DNA from 4 places in the Streptomyces sp. OZ13 genome. Region 4 is predicted to be linked to each of the others. Evidence: riboswitches for the same ligand, from Rfam matches in the RefSeq annotation. Region 4 holds a riboswitch; each other region holds the start of a gene.
The links. A riboswitch is a leader RNA that binds a small molecule or an ion and turns the genes downstream of it on or off. The one in region 4 is predicted to bind cyclic di-AMP.

Region 1: it holds a riboswitch for cyclic di-AMP, as region 4 does, so the genes downstream of both, ACTMTU_RS32400 (transglycosylase family protein) here and ACTMTU_RS13655 (NlpC/P60 family protein) in region 4, are expected to answer to the same signal.
Region 2: it holds a riboswitch for cyclic di-AMP, as region 4 does, so the genes downstream of both, ACTMTU_RS19510 (transglycosylase SLT domain-containing protein) here and ACTMTU_RS13655 (NlpC/P60 family protein) in region 4, are expected to answer to the same signal.
Region 3: it holds a riboswitch for cyclic di-AMP, as region 4 does, so the genes downstream of both, ACTMTU_RS10305 (M23 family metallopeptidase) here and ACTMTU_RS13655 (NlpC/P60 family protein) in region 4, are expected to answer to the same signal.

What each region holds. Positions count from the first base shown of each region.
Region 1 covers NZ_JBQHCZ010000021.1:34,464-37,996, reverse strand. The annotation lists gene eno (phosphopyruvate hydratase) at 1-1,020, opposite strand, end outside; gene ACTMTU_RS32400 (transglycosylase family protein) at 1,332-2,000, opposite strand; cyclic di-AMP (ydaO/yuaA leader) riboswitch at 2,005-2,142, opposite strand; gene ACTMTU_RS32395 (transglycosylase family protein) at 2,495-3,481, opposite strand.
Region 2 covers NZ_JBQHCZ010000008.1:54,912-58,444, forward strand. The annotation lists gene ACTMTU_RS19505 (cellulose binding domain-containing protein) at 1-1,623, shown strand, start outside; cyclic di-AMP (ydaO/yuaA leader) riboswitch at 2,055-2,215, shown strand; gene ACTMTU_RS19510 (transglycosylase SLT domain-containing protein) at 2,218-3,093, shown strand.
Region 3 covers NZ_JBQHCZ010000004.1:17,807-21,339, forward strand. The annotation lists gene ACTMTU_RS10300 (aldo/keto reductase) at 1-712, opposite strand, end outside; gene ACTMTU_RS10305 (M23 family metallopeptidase) at 840-1,883, opposite strand; cyclic di-AMP (ydaO/yuaA leader) riboswitch at 1,895-2,051, opposite strand; gene ACTMTU_RS10310 (PP2C family protein-serine/threonine phosphatase) at 2,305-3,408, opposite strand.
Region 4 covers NZ_JBQHCZ010000005.1:40,841-44,373, reverse strand. The annotation lists gene pcrA (DNA helicase PcrA) at 1-1,152, opposite strand, end outside; cyclic di-AMP (ydaO/yuaA leader) riboswitch at 1,393-1,554, shown strand; gene ACTMTU_RS13655 (NlpC/P60 family protein) at 1,557-2,717, shown strand; gene ACTMTU_RS13650 (hypothetical protein) at 2,801-3,154, opposite strand; gene ACTMTU_RS13645 (NlpC/P60 family protein) at 3,497-3,533, shown strand, end outside.

The sequences.
Region 1 (3,533 bases), on a different contig from region 4:
CTGGTTGACCTTCACGAGCAGGGCGTTCGCGGCGTTCTCCTCGATGCCGCGGGCCAGGCGCTCCGGGTTGGTGACGAACAGGTCGTCGCCGACGAGCTGCACCTTGGCGCCGAGCTTCTCGGTGATGGCCTGCCAGCCGGCCCAGTCGTCCTCGAACAGCGGGTCCTCGATGGAGACCAGCGGGTAGGAGTCGACGAGCTCCGCGTAGTACTCGGTCATCTCGGCGGCCGAGCGGGACTTGCCCTCGAACTCGTACGAGCCGTCCTTGTAGAACTCGGACGCGGCGACGTCGAGCGCGAGCGCGATGTCCTTGCCCGGGGCGTAACCGGCCTCCTTGATGGCCTCGAGGATGAGGTCCAGGGCGGCGCGGTTGGAGTCGAGGTTCGGCGCGAAGCCGCCCTCGTCGCCGAGACCGGTGGACAGGCCCTTCTGCTTCAGGACCTTCTTGAGGGTGTGGTAGACCTCGGTGCCCCAGCGAAGGGCCTCGGAGAAGGACTCGGCGCCGATCGGCGCGATCATGAACTCCTGGATGTCCACGTTGGAGTCGGCGTGCGAGCCGCCGTTCAGGATGTTCATCATCGGAACGGGCAGCAGGTGCGCGTTCGGGCCGCCCAGGTAGCGGAAGAGCGGCAGGTCCGAGGCCTCGGAGGCGGCGTGCGCCACGGCGAGGGAGACGCCGAGGATGGCGTTGGCGCCGAGGGAGGACTTGTCCGGGGTGGCGTCCAGGTCGAACATCGCCTGGTCGATCAGCCGCTGCTCGGTGGCGTCGTAACCGACGAGCTCCGGGCCGATCTGCTCGATGACGGCGAGGACGGCCTTCTCGACACCCTTGCCCTGGTAGCGGTTCTGGTCACCGTCGCGAAGCTCGAGAGCCTCGAACGCACCGGTGGAGGCGCCGGACGGAACTGCAGCACGACCCGTGCTGCCGTCGTCGAGGCCAACCTCGACCTCGACCGTGGGGTTACCTCGGGAGTCCAGGATTTCCCGGGCTACGACGACGTCGATGGACGGCACGAGCATCTCCTTCTGGGATGTGACGCGAGAAAAAGTGCAGAGGTCTGCTTGGCCTTGCGGCAAGAGCCTAACCGCCTCGGGGGCAAAGGCCGGCCGATGCCCGCCCCCTGGGACGAAAAAGGGCATCAAGACCCTTGGGACGGGGCAAACAGGGCGGTATCTACCTGTGGGTAACCGGCATTCGGGCCCTGGCCCTCGACGGACCGAACCCCGGCCCGGCGCGTTCGGGGGAAGGTGCGCCGGACCGGGGTGCTCGGATCCCGTTCGGAAGACGGGTGGCCTCCCACGACCGCCGGACCGTGGGAGGAAGGGGTGGGTCAGCTCAGGTGGAGCTGCTGACCCGGGTGGATCACGTCGGCGTCCTCGACAATGTCCTTGTTCAGCTCGAAGAGCTTCTCCCAGCCGCCCTTGACCTTCTCGGCCTCGGCGATGGTGCTCAGGGTGTCGCCGGCCTTGACCTTGTACTCGCCGTCGCCCTTCTTGAAGGACTTGGCCTCGGCAGCGGCGTTCTTCGCCGGGGCCTCGGCGCGCTCGGAGCGCGTGGTGGGGGCCTCGGCGCGCTCCTGGGCCGGCTCGGTGGGCTCGGCCTCGGCGGAGCCGGCGTCGTTGGCAGCGTTGGACAGGCCGACGCCACAGCTCGGCCAGGCGCCCTTGCCCTGGCCGGCCAGGACCTTCTCGGCTATCTCGATCTGCTGGGACTTGGACGCCTGGTCGGCGGTCGCGGCGTACGCGGTGCCGCCGTACGCGGCCCAAGTCGAGGTGGAGAACTGCAGGCCGCCGTAGTAGCCGTTGCCGGTGTTGATGGACCAGTCGCCGCCGGACTCGCACTGGGCGACGGCGTCCCACTCGGCCGTGGTGGCGGCGGAGGCGGTGCCCGCACCGAGCAGCGGCGCGGCGACGGCCGCACCGGTGATGCCGACGAAGGCGGCGATACGGGTCGTCCTGGAAGCGCGGCGGTGCTTGGCGTTGCCGGAAGAACGCAGCATGGAGCTATCTCCTCACCGACGCCTGCGAGGTGAGCTGTCGGGTTCGGGCCTGTGAGTTGCCCGGCCGCACGTCACTGACGCGCGGTCTTCACCCCCAGCCGGTTCCGTTCCGCCGGTCTCCACGGTCCGGCCGACCTCGACGTACGGTCGGCCTCTCGCGATCTCGGCTCACGGGCCCGGCACTTACCTGGGTCCCCCGCTCCTGCCTTCGGCGCTCTGAGCGACGACTGTTCCCCCCGACCGACGGCAGGATTCGGCGTATCGGTCGACGGTGCCCGCGATGGCGAACGGTTCAGACGGTAGACACACGACTCCCCGATGTTCAAAGTCGAACATCGGGGAGAAATCGCCCGAACCGGCCACCTATGAGTGTCCGTTTTCGCAGGTGAGGGGCGGAGTGGGCGAATTCGCAGGGGGATTTGCCGCAGTTGCAGCAAAGAGACCCTTGTCTCACTCGCACACAACGGACATAAGCCCGCGAAACGCTACGCGAACTAGACCCGGTTCAGGCCGAGATCGAGGCTCTGACCGGGCAGGATGAGGTCCGGGTCGGCCCCGACGGTCTCCTCGTTCGCCTCGTAGAGCGCCGGCCAACCGCCGGGCACGTCCTTCTCGGCGGCGATGTCGCACAGGTTGTCGCCGGGCTGAACCGTGTAGGCGTCGGGGCGGGTTGCCTCGTCGACACCATTACGACCTGAACTTTCACCACGTGAGGCATGACGGCCACTTTCGCGACCCTCTTCCGCATTGCCCGTTTCCGCCTCGTCGTCGGCGGGAGCGCCGCGGTGCTTGCCGCCGCCGCTCGTCGCCTCGTCGGAGGGAGCAGCGTCCGTGACGCCGTCGGACGCGTCGGGAGCATCCGGAGCCGTGGTGGTCCCGTCCGTGGAGTCCGGCGCGTCACCGGCGTCACGGGACGGCGCGGACGCGTCCGCGCCGTCCGGCGCTCCGGTCCCGCCCGGACCGCCGGAAGAGTCCTCGAGGGTCCCGCTGTCCGTGGCGTCGGCCGGCGTGTCCGTGCCGGAGGCGTCCTCGGACGGCTCAGCGGCCGGCGCTTCGCTCTGCTGCGGCAGCGGCAGGATGCCGGGATCGACGCCGGTGTCCGTGCCGTCGTCGACGAGCCCCGCGAGCGGCCCGCACGCGGGCCACGCCTGCGGGCCCTCGGCGGCGAGCACCTTCTCTGCGACCGCTATCTGCTGCGAGCGGCTGGCGAGGTCGGCGCTCGGCGCGTACGCGGTGCCGCCGTACGCGGCCCAGACCTCCTCGGAGAACTGGAGTCCGCCGTAGAAGCCGTTGCCGAAGTCGGCGCTCCAGGCGCCGCCGCTCTCGCACTCCGCGACGCGATCCCACGTGCTCGCGTCCGCGGCCGAGGCCGAGCCCGCGCCGAGCAGCGGAATGGCGATGGCCGAACCGGTCACCCCTGCCGCGACGATGAGGGCCGGAGCCTGGCGGGGTCGGCGGTGTCGTCCGTTCCCGGAGAGCATGCGGTTGCCTTTCGCGTGACAGCTGGGAAACCTGCGGCCTGCTGTTGCGTGC
Region 2 (3,533 bases), on a different contig from region 4:
TCCTGGTGGCCCGACACGCAGATCTTCCGTTCCACGGACAGCGGTGAGACCTGGACCAGGGCCTGGGACTACACCAGCTACCCCGACCGCTCCTTCCGCTACACGCAGGACATCTCGTCCGTGCCCTGGCTCTCCTGGGGCGCGAACCCCTCCCCTCCCGAGGTCACGCCCAAGCTGGGCTGGATGACGGAGGCCCTGGAGATCGACCCGTTCGACTCGGACCGGATGATGTACGGCACGGGAGCCACGATCTACGGCACGGAGAACCTGCGGACCTGGGACTCCGGCGGACGGATCACCATCACGCCCATGGTGAAGGGGCTCGAGGAGACGGCCGTCAACGACCTGGTGAGCCCGCCGTCGGGCGCGCCGCTGCTGAGCGCCCTCGGTGACATCGGCGGCTTCCGGCACACCGACCTCGGCGCCGTGCCGCCTCTGATGTTCACCTCCCCGAACCTCTCGTCGACCACGAGCCTGGACTTCGCGGAGGCGGCGCCCGCCACGGTCGTACGGGTCGGAAACGCCGACGCCGCCCCGCACATCGGCTTCTCCACGGACAACGGGGCCAACTGGTTCCAGGCCTCGCAGCCTGCCGGCGTGACGGGCGGAGGAACGGTCGCCGCCGCCGCGGACGGCAGCGGCTTCGTCTGGAGCCCGGACGGCACCGGCGTGCACCACACCACCGGGTACGGCAGCTCGTGGAAGGCGTCCACCGGGATCCCCGCCGGCGCGACGGTGGAGTCGGACCGTAAGAACCCGAAGAAGTTCTACGGGTACAAGGCCGGCACCTTCTACGTGTCGCAGGACGGCGGCGCCACGTTCACCGCGAGGGCGTCGAGCGGTCTGCCGCAGGAGGGCAACGTCCGCTTCAAGGCCGTGCCCGGCGTGGAGGGCGACGTGTGGCTCGCGGGCGGCACGGCCTCAGGGACGTACGGACTGTGGCACTCGACCGACTCGGGCGTGACCTTCCGGAAGGTCGAGGGGGTCGAGCAGGCGGACGCCGTGGGCTTCGGCAAGGCGGCTCCCGGCGCCTCGTACCAGACGATCTTCGTCAGCGCGAAGATCGGCGGGGTGCGCGGCATCTTCCGGTCCACGAACGGCGGCGCCGACTGGACGCGGATCAACGACGACGCGCACCAGTGGGGCTGGACCGGCGCCTCGATCACCGGCGACCCGCGGGTCTACGGGCGGGTGTACGTGTCGACCAACGGGCGCGGCATCCAGTACGGCGAGTCGTCGGACGGTGGCGGCACCGACCCCGGTCCGGGGCCCGACCCCGACCCGGACCCGCCGGGGGACGCGCGATGCTCGGTCGCCTACAAGATCACCAACCAGTGGTCCGGCGGCTTCCAGGCCGATGTCACGCTGACCAATTCGGGCAGCGCCGCCCTGGACGGCTGGCAGCTGCGGTGGAGCTTCCCCGACGGGCAGACGGTCGGCCAGATGTGGAACGCCGCCCACCGCCAGAGCGGCGCCGAGGTGACGGCCGAGAACGTCTCCTGGAACGGCAAGGTGGCCGCGGGCGCGTCGGTGTCCTTCGGATTCACCGGCAGCTGGTCGGGCCGCAACACCGCACCGGCCGCCTTCACCTCGGGCGGTGAGACCTGCACCACAGGGGGCTGAGGACGCGAGGCCCGGGTCCCGGTCGGCGGATGTGGCGGCCGGGACCCGTGGCCGATCGGCCCCTTCTGGAGGGCACGTTCGGCACCGGATGTCCTATATGGCTTGTTTTACCGTCTTGCTCGTTAAGTCTAATTGGGCCTTGTTGTTGTGAGTTGGCGTTCTTGTAGGGCTATGGCGGTCAGGATGGTTGCACAGGGAGCCCGTGATGTCGGTCACCCGGCCGGTCACCGTGGCGAGGATGCCGGAAGAGGTGCTTCCCTTTCCCGGTAAGGGCTTTGAGTTCTTTGACGCGGAACTGACAAATTGAAAATCCGCGCGAGGAAGCCCCATTCGGATTGTGATGTGGAATTCGGCACTTGTTTCCCGGGGACGCTCTCGCTTACGGTCACCGTCAATCCGGGTGGACCGCCGAATCCTGCCGCCGTCCGGAATCCGCAACCGCACTCACTTCACGTACGGCAGGAGCGGGGGAACCAGGTAAGTCGCCGTACCGGAATCCGGAACGGCTCGGGGTTAAGCCGCATTCACCTGCGGCCGGGCATCTCCAGCCCGAACCCGACAGCTCACCTCGCAGGCGACGGAGAGGAATTCGCCATGCCCGCAAAGGGTAAGCACCGTCGTCCCAAGTCCCGTTCGCTGACCCGTGGATTCGTCGCAGCCGGCACGGGCGGCGCCGCGCTCGCCCTGCCGCTCATCGGCGGCACCGCTGCTCAGGCGGCACCCGCGGCGGCCCCCGCCGTGGTGGAGCGGACCGTCGCTCCCGCCACGACCTTCGCCGCGGCCGCGCAGGCCGTCGCGCAGAAGGCCGGCACCGTCACGTATTCCGTGGTCGCCGGTGACTCGCTTTACAAGATCGCCGAAGAGCATTCTCTGAACGGCGGCTGGAAGCAGCTCTACAAGGACAACCGGAAGGCCGTCGGAGCGGACCCGGCGCTGATTCACCCCGGTCTCCAGCTGACGATCGGCGCCAAGGCCGAGGCCGAGGCCGAGCCGAAGGCGAAGCCGCAGGCCAAGGAGAAGGCCGCTCCGAAGGCCACGGAAGAGGCCGAGACGTCCGAGCGCGCCGCCGACACCGCCCGCGCGGACCGCTCCGAGCGCACGAGCGCCCCGGCGGTCCAGGCCGCCGCGGCCCCCGCGAAGCCGGCCTACGCCAACAACCTCGACGGCTGGATCCGCGAGTCGCTGGACATCATGGCCCAGCACGGCATCCCGGGAAGCTACGAAGGCATCCACCGCAACATCATGCGTGAGTCCTCCGGCAACCCGCTGGCCATCAACAACTGGGACATCAACGCCGTCAACGGCACGCCCTCCAAGGGCCTGCTCCAGGTCATCCAGCCCACCTTCGACGCCTACCACGTCGAGGGCACGTCCTTCGACCTGTACGACCCGGTCGCCAACATCACCGCCGCGTGCAACTACGCCGCCGACCGGTACGGCTCGATCGACAACGTGAACGGCCCCTACTGACGGGACCCGCGCGGCGGCCGACCGGCCGACCAGACCTGACGGGCCGGTGCCCGGGACGCCCCACGGCGTTCCGGGCACCGGCCCGTGGCCGTGTCCGGAACCGGCCGCACGTGCCGCACGTGCCGCACGAAACGAGCGTGCCCCGCACGTGCCGCAGCGCCGCGCGTGCCGCCCGAGACGGCGTGCCCGCCCGCACGTGCCTTGTACGCGCCCCGCACGTGGCCCTTGCCCGTGGTCCTGTTCGCCGGTGAGATGAGGGTGCCGGGCGGCAGGGAGGAGCCCGCGCGGCACCGGGAGGCCGACGCGAGCGGCACCGGCGGGAAGCGACCGGGCTCGGACGGGAAGCGACCGGCCTGCTCCCCCGGAACCGTGGACACGGCCGCCGGGCGCCCGGCTCGAGCGGCTCTCGAGCGGCTCCCGAGGTGCCGTGTGCCACCGTG
Region 3 (3,533 bases), on a different contig from region 4:
TGGAGGCTCCTTGGGCCCTGGCACTGTCCACCGTGGTGCCGGGCCGGTACTTGCCGGTGAGGAAGCCCGACGCGAGCGCGTAGTAGGGGACGGCGGCGAGGCCGGCGCGGGCGGCGGTGTCCTGGAGTTCGCCCTCGTAGGTGCGGCGTGAGACCAGGTTGTAGTGGGGCTGCAGCGCCACATAGCGGGCGAGGCCCTCCCGCTCGGAGAAGTCCAGGGACGCCCGGAGCCGTTCGGCGCTGATGTTGGAGGCGGCGATCGCGCGCACCTTGCCGTCCTTCACCAGCTGGTCGAGGGCGGTGATGATCTCCTCGACGGGCACGGACGGGTCGTCGAAGTGGGTGTAGTAGAGGTCGATGTGGTCGGTGCCCAGCCGGGTGAGCGACTCCTCCGCAGCCGCCTTGAGCGTGGTGGCGGAGAGACCCTTGTGGCGGGGGTGGGCGCCGACCTTGGTGGCGACGACGACTTCGGAGCGGTTGCCGCGGGCCGCGAGCCACTTGCCGATGAGGGTCTCCGACTCGCCGCCCTCGTTCCCGGGGGCCCACGAGGAGTAGCTGTCGGCTGTGTCGACGAAGTTGCCGCCCGCGGCGGTGTACGCGTCGAGGACCGCGAAGGTCCGCGCCTCGTCGGCCGTCCAGCCGAAGACGTTGCCGCCGAGAGCGAGCGGGAAGACGGTCAGGCCGGAGGAACCGAGGGTGCGCAGAGAGGTCATGCGGTGATCAACGGCCGTGCCCGTACCGGCTATTCCGGCAGCCCTGGCGTCGGGGGGTGTGCGCCAGGGCTCCGGAGACATGGATGTGCCCGGTACGGGACTTACCGCGACCCGTACCGGGCAGGGATCAGAGCGTGAGGCCCTTGCCGCGCAGCCACGCCATCGGGTCGATGCCCGCGCCGCCGGCGGTGTGCACCTCGAGGTGCAGGTGCGGGCCGGTGACGTTACCGGTCGCGCCGACGCGCCCGATCGTCTCGCCGGTGGACACCTGCTGGCCCGCGCTCGCCGTCATCGAGGAGAGGTGGGCGTACAGGACCTCGGTGCCGTCCTCGAGTTCGAGGACGATGCGGTAGCCGTAGGAACCGGACCAGCCTGCGGACTTGACCGTGCCGCCGTGCACCGCCTTGACCGGGGTCCCGGTCGGTGCCGCGAAGTCCAGGCCGGTGTGCTGGCCGGAGGACCACATCGCGCCGGACTCACCGTAGGTGGAGGTGATCGTGTAGGAGGAGGTCGGAAGGGAGAAGCTGCGGGCGAGCTCGGCGAGACGCGCCGCCTCCGCCGCCGCACGCGCGGCCTCCTCCGCCTTGCGCTTCTCCTCGGCGGCCTTGGCCTCGGCCGCGCTCTGCTGCTTCTCGGCTGCGGCCGCCGCCTGCTCGGCGGCAAGCGCCTCCGCGGCCGCCTTCGCCTCGGCGTCGGCCTCTGCCTGCTGCTGCTCGGCCTGCTGGAGGATCCGGGCGCGCAGGGCCTCGCCGGAGCCGGCGGCCTGAGCCTGGCCGGCGCCGCTGTCGGCGACCGTGGTCGCGGCGGTGAGCGGCGCGGCGTGCACATCGCCGTCGGAGTCGTCCGAGTCGGAGATCAGGGATCCCACGCCGGGAAGCGACTTCGCGTCGGGAAGCTTGTCCGCGATGGAATCGGGAAGGGAGATGGAGACCGCCGGCTTGTCCTGCGCGGTGGCTATGCCACCCGCGCCGACCGCGGCGATGACGCCGACTCCGAGCACCGTGGAGCTGCGGGCGATTCCGCCGCGCTGCTTGATGACACGGTGCCGGCCGCGCACGGGGCGGACGGAGTCCTCTGTGGGGTTCCACTCCTCCCAAGTCCGCTCGGGGGCGTCGGTACTGAAACGTTCGGACGCGAAGCGGGCCTCGGGGGCAGGCATGTTGGACGCCACGAAGGCGTACTCCTTTCCTTCCTTCTCGCCTACCGGGTTAGCTGACGGGTTCGGAGCAGGAAGGTCTCCTACGGGCGCCCTCGACCGCGGACAGAGCGGCAAAGGGTGACCGATTCACCCCAATTAGTGGTTCCCCGGTTCCCTTACGGGATTCGGCACGTGCGCACGGCGCCGCCTCTGCGACGGCTGGGACGACCGCACTGCGTTATCGAACGTTAATAGACGCCGGGGCCGGATTCCAAGCTGTTCCGGGTGATCATTAACGACTTCGCCCGGGACTTACCCGGACAGAGTCGGCCGGAACCGGGCGAGTTGATCAAACGCCAGAGGCAGTCACAGTTCTGACGGTGTATCAAATGTTATGCGGACGGCTCCCCTTCGACTACGGAGCGTGCGCACCACCCGTATCAGGGCCGTGATGTCACGCGGGCCTGCCGCGGCCGTCCGGCTCCGGCGGAACCACCGGCACCGTCCTGCGTCGTTCCGGCTGCCCTTCCGCAGGCCTGCCGACCGCCAGCAGCGCCATGTCGTCGCTCGAACCGCCGCCGGTGTACCGCCGTACGTCGTCGACGAGCGCGTCCAGCAGCTCCGCCGGCCCCGGGAAGAGACGCCCCGCGAGCCGTTCCACCGGGTCGTAGAAGACGCCGCGAGCGTCCCGCGCCTCCGTCACCCCGTCCGTGTAGAGCAGCAGCGTCGCCCCGTCGGGCAGCGGGTACTCGTCCGCCCGGTCCGGCCACGCCGCCAGGTCGCCCATCCCCAGCGGCAGCGCGGCCTGCGCCGGCCCGAGGACGTCCAGAGCGCCGTCGGCGTGCAGCACCAAGGGCTCGGGATGCCCCCGGTTCACCAGGCGCACCAGGGCCCGGCCGCGCGGGATCTCGCCCAGAACGGCGGTGGTGAACCCCTCCACGGCGTCCAGCCCCTCCCGCCTGGTGCCTTCCCGCTTGAGCGCCCGCTCCAACCGCTGCGCCACGCCCTCCAGCGAGTGCTCCTGCTCCGCGGCCTCGCGGAAGGCGCCGATGAGCACGGCCACGGTCCCCACCGCCCCCAGCCCTTTGCCCCGCACATCGCCGACGAGGAGGCGCACGCCGTGAGGGGTGTCCTGCACCGCGAAGAGGTCACCGCCGATGAACGCGCCCGCCTGCGCCGCCTCGTACCGGGCGGCGATGTACAGACCGCCGATCCGGTCGGCCGGCGCGGGCAGGACGGCCCGCTGCGCGGTCTCGGCGATCACCCGGGCCGAGGCGAGCCGCTCACCGCTGCGCCGCACGAGGATGTTGATGAACAGCGCAAGTGCGACGACGGTGACCACCGTGGTCGTCTCGGTGAGGACCGTGATCTGCCAGAAGCTTCTGTTGACGGCATGGAGGACGCTCAGCGCCAGAACCGCGGCGATCCCGGTCAGCAGGGTCGCCATCCATGACAGGACAGGCGCCGCGACGAGCGGGGCGGCCGCATAGAGAGGTACGGCGGTGAACCGGGGCGGGGTCAGAACGTCGAAGACCACCCCGCCGACGATCATCGCCATGGGCAACACGCGGACGAACCACGGGGCTCTTCTGGCGCCGCCCTGATCTCGCCACTCCTGGCCCAAAGGTGGTCTCCTGCCGGGTCCTACCGGGTCCGCTGACGGCTGCGGACAGTACCGCGCCC
Region 4 (3,533 bases):
GATCTGGGCGCCGGCGCCGGCGTTCGTCCACAGGTTCTTGGGGCGGCGGGACTCGTTGCGCTCGATGACGGCGTTGGCGGCGGAGAGGATCGTCTGGGTGGAGCGGTAGTTCTGCTCCAGCAGGATCGTCGTCGCGTCCGGGTAGTCCTCCTCGAACTGGAGGATGTTGCGGATGGTCGCGCCGCGGAAGGCGTAGATCGACTGGTCGGCGTCACCGACCACGCACAGCTCCGCCGGCTCCAGGTCCTCGTACCCCTTGCCCACCAGCTCGCGCACGAGCGTGTACTGAGCGTGGTTGGTGTCCTGGTACTCGTCGACGAGGACGTGCCGGAACCGCCGCTGGTAGTGCTCCGCGACGTCCGGGAACGCCTGGAGCAGATGGACGGTGGTCATGATGATGTCGTCGAAGTCCAGGGCATTGGCCTCGCGCAGCCGGGCCTGGTACATCCGGTACGCCTCGGCGAGCGTCTTCTCGAATCCGTCGACGGCCTGGTCGGCGAAGGTCTCCTCGTCGATCAGCTCGTTCTTCAGGTTCGAGATCTTGGCGCTGAAGGACTTCGGCGGGAACTTCTTCGGGTCGAGGTCGAGATCACGGCAGACCAGCGACATCAGGCGCTTCGAGTCCGCCGCGTCGTAGATCGAGAACGACGAGGTGAAGCCCAGCTTCTTGGACTCGCGGCGCAGGATGCGGACGCAGGCGCTGTGGAAGGTCATGACCCACATCGCGTTGGCGCGCGGGCCCACCAGCTGCTCGACGCGTTCCTTCATCTCGCCGGCGGCCTTGTTGGTGAAGGTGATCGCCAGTATCTGGCCGGGGTGGACCCGGCGCGTGCCCAGCAGGTGGGCGATGCGATGGGTGAGCACCCTGGTCTTGCCGGAGCCGGCGCCGGCGACGATGAGCAGCGGTGACCCTGTGTGCACGACGGCGGCGCGCTGCTGCTCGTTCAGCCCGTCGAGCAGGGCGGCGGGGTCCACGACAGGGCGCGGCGCGCCGTCGCGGTAGTACCCGTCGCGGGCCGGAGGCACGTCGAAGGCGCCCTGGAAGAGGTCGTCCGGAAGCTGCTCCGGAGCCGGGTCCTCGGGCGGCGGCGGGGGCCCGTCCGCGTCGGGCCGGAGGTCCGCCAGGAAGCTGTCGTCAAAGAGGCTGCTCATCGCTTAACGAGTCTAGGCGGCCGGACCGACAACCGTGGCCGCACCGGGACACCGGGGGCGCCACGGTATGTGACAGGTCGGATCCGCGGGGCGACCGTCGGCCGGGCCGGCGACCCGCCCCCGAAAAAGGTCACGAAAATGTATCGGACATATCGAACATCAACCTTCACAGCAGACGCACGAGTTGGCTAGCGTGCTCGACCAGGCGGCCCGCATCCCTCCCGGCGAACCACGCCGAACGGGCGGCCTGCGCCGAATCCGGGCTTCTCCCGAGGGAGTTCGGAACCGGGGACCCACCAAGCACCACCGGGGTGAATCGGACCGTGCCCCGCTCGGTCCGTAGGGCGTCTTCCGTTCGCCCGAACCCGACAGCTAACCCGGTAGGCGGTCCACGGAAGAAGGAGATGCCGGCCTTGGCGTCGCATCGCAAGCCCCGCAGCCGTACCGCAAAACCGTCCACCGCCGTCGGATTCACCACGGCCGCCCTCGCCGGTGTGACGCTGCTCTCCACACAGAGCGCCACCGCCGCGCCGTCCGACCCGAAGCCCAGCATCGAAGAGGTGCAGAAGAAGGTCGACGACCTGTACCGGCAGGCCGGCAGCGCGACGCAGGAGTTCAACAAGGCGAAGGAAGCCACGGCGGAGAAGCGCCAGGAGGTCGACCGGCTGCTCGACGAGGCGGCCGATCGCACGGAGAAGCTGAACGAGTCCCGCCGCGCCCTCGGCAACTACGCGGCAGCGCAGTACCGCACCGGTTCCGTCACCCCCACCGCCGCGCTGATGTTCGCGGACAGCCCCCAGGCGTACTTCGACCAGACCCAGCTGATGGACCGGATGACGGACCAGCAGCGCAGGGCCGTCAGCGAGTACGAGACCGAACGGGCCGCGGCCGCGAAGCAGCGCGCGGAGGCCACCAAGCGCCTCGAGTCCCTCACGGACTCCCAGGAGGCCCTGCGCACCAGCAAGCAGACGGTGCAGACGAAGCTCGCGGAGGCACGCGCCCTGCTCTCCGAACTGACGGCGGAGGAGAAGGCACGCCTCGCCGCGATCGAGCGGGAGAAGGAGGAGGAGGCGCGTCGCAAGGCCGAGGCCAAGGCGAAGGCGGAGGCGGCGGCCCGGGCGGAGGCCGAGCGGCAGCAGCAGGAGCGCGAGACCACCCCGGAAACAGGCACCACCGACCCGGGGACCGGCACCGGCACCGACGACGGCACGTACGCGGCCAAGGCCGACAAGGTCCTCGCGTTCGCCCGTGCCCAGATCGGCAAGCCCTACGTCTGGGGCGCGACGGGCCCGAGCTCGTACGACTGCTCCGGCCTCACCGCGGCCGCGTGGAAGGCGGCGGAGGTGGACCTGCCGCGCACCACCTGGGACCAGGTGAAGGTCGGCACCCGTGTCGAGACGGCCGACCTGCTCCCCGGCGACCTGGTCTTCTTCTACGACGACATCAGCCACGTCGGCATCTACATCGGCGACGGCAAGATGATCCACGCGCCCAAGCCGGGCACGAACGTCCGCGAGGAGTCCATCTACTACATGCCGATCTACGGCAGCGTCCGCCCCGCCTGAGGCCCGGCGGGACCGGCACGAGGCCGGACGCACCAGTGCCCGGGCGGCCGAGCCGTCCGGGCACCGTCATGTCCGCGCGCGGGTCAGGTCCAGAGCGTGGCGATGAAGATGTTGGCGACGGTCAAGCCGCCCACCGCGCCGAAGAGCGCCTTGTCGACCTGCTCCTCGTCCCTCTTGACGTACACGAGGCCGAGGATCACGACCAGCACCGCCAGCTTGATGCCGATCTTGAGGTTGTTGACCGTCTGGTCGTCCGCCTGGTTCAGACCCACCAGGGCCACACCGGTGACCAGCATGGTCAGCGCACCGTGCAGCATCGCGGGACCGAAGCGGGCGGTGCCCTCGCCCATCGCCTTCATCTGGGTCAGGAACCCGCCCAGCAGCGAGGCGATGCCGATGATGTGCAGTGCGACGAAGACATTGATGAGTACGTCCATGGCCCGGAGCCTAGCCCGGCCCATACCACCGTCGGCCGGGCAGGTGGCCCTGTCCGCGGCATCGGTCGGGGGACCGACCGATGCGCGTCCGCGACGACGTCCGGACGTTCATCAATGGCTGCCGGACGCCCATTTTCGGAGATTTACGGTCGTTGTGTCCCGCCCCCGTCGACACGGGGCCTAGCGTCCTCCCTCAGGTGGCCGACTCCCCGCGAGCCGTCGTACAGCCGGACGGCACTCGGCCGCCACCGCCGGAAGGTCCTGCGGCGGACCGCTTCCCCGTGCGGCCGCCGCAGGACGCAGGTGCGGCGGCAGGGACGACGGAAGGACGTGGAAGCCCTCGTGGCAGCACACCGGGAACACCGAAAGCCCCGTGGAC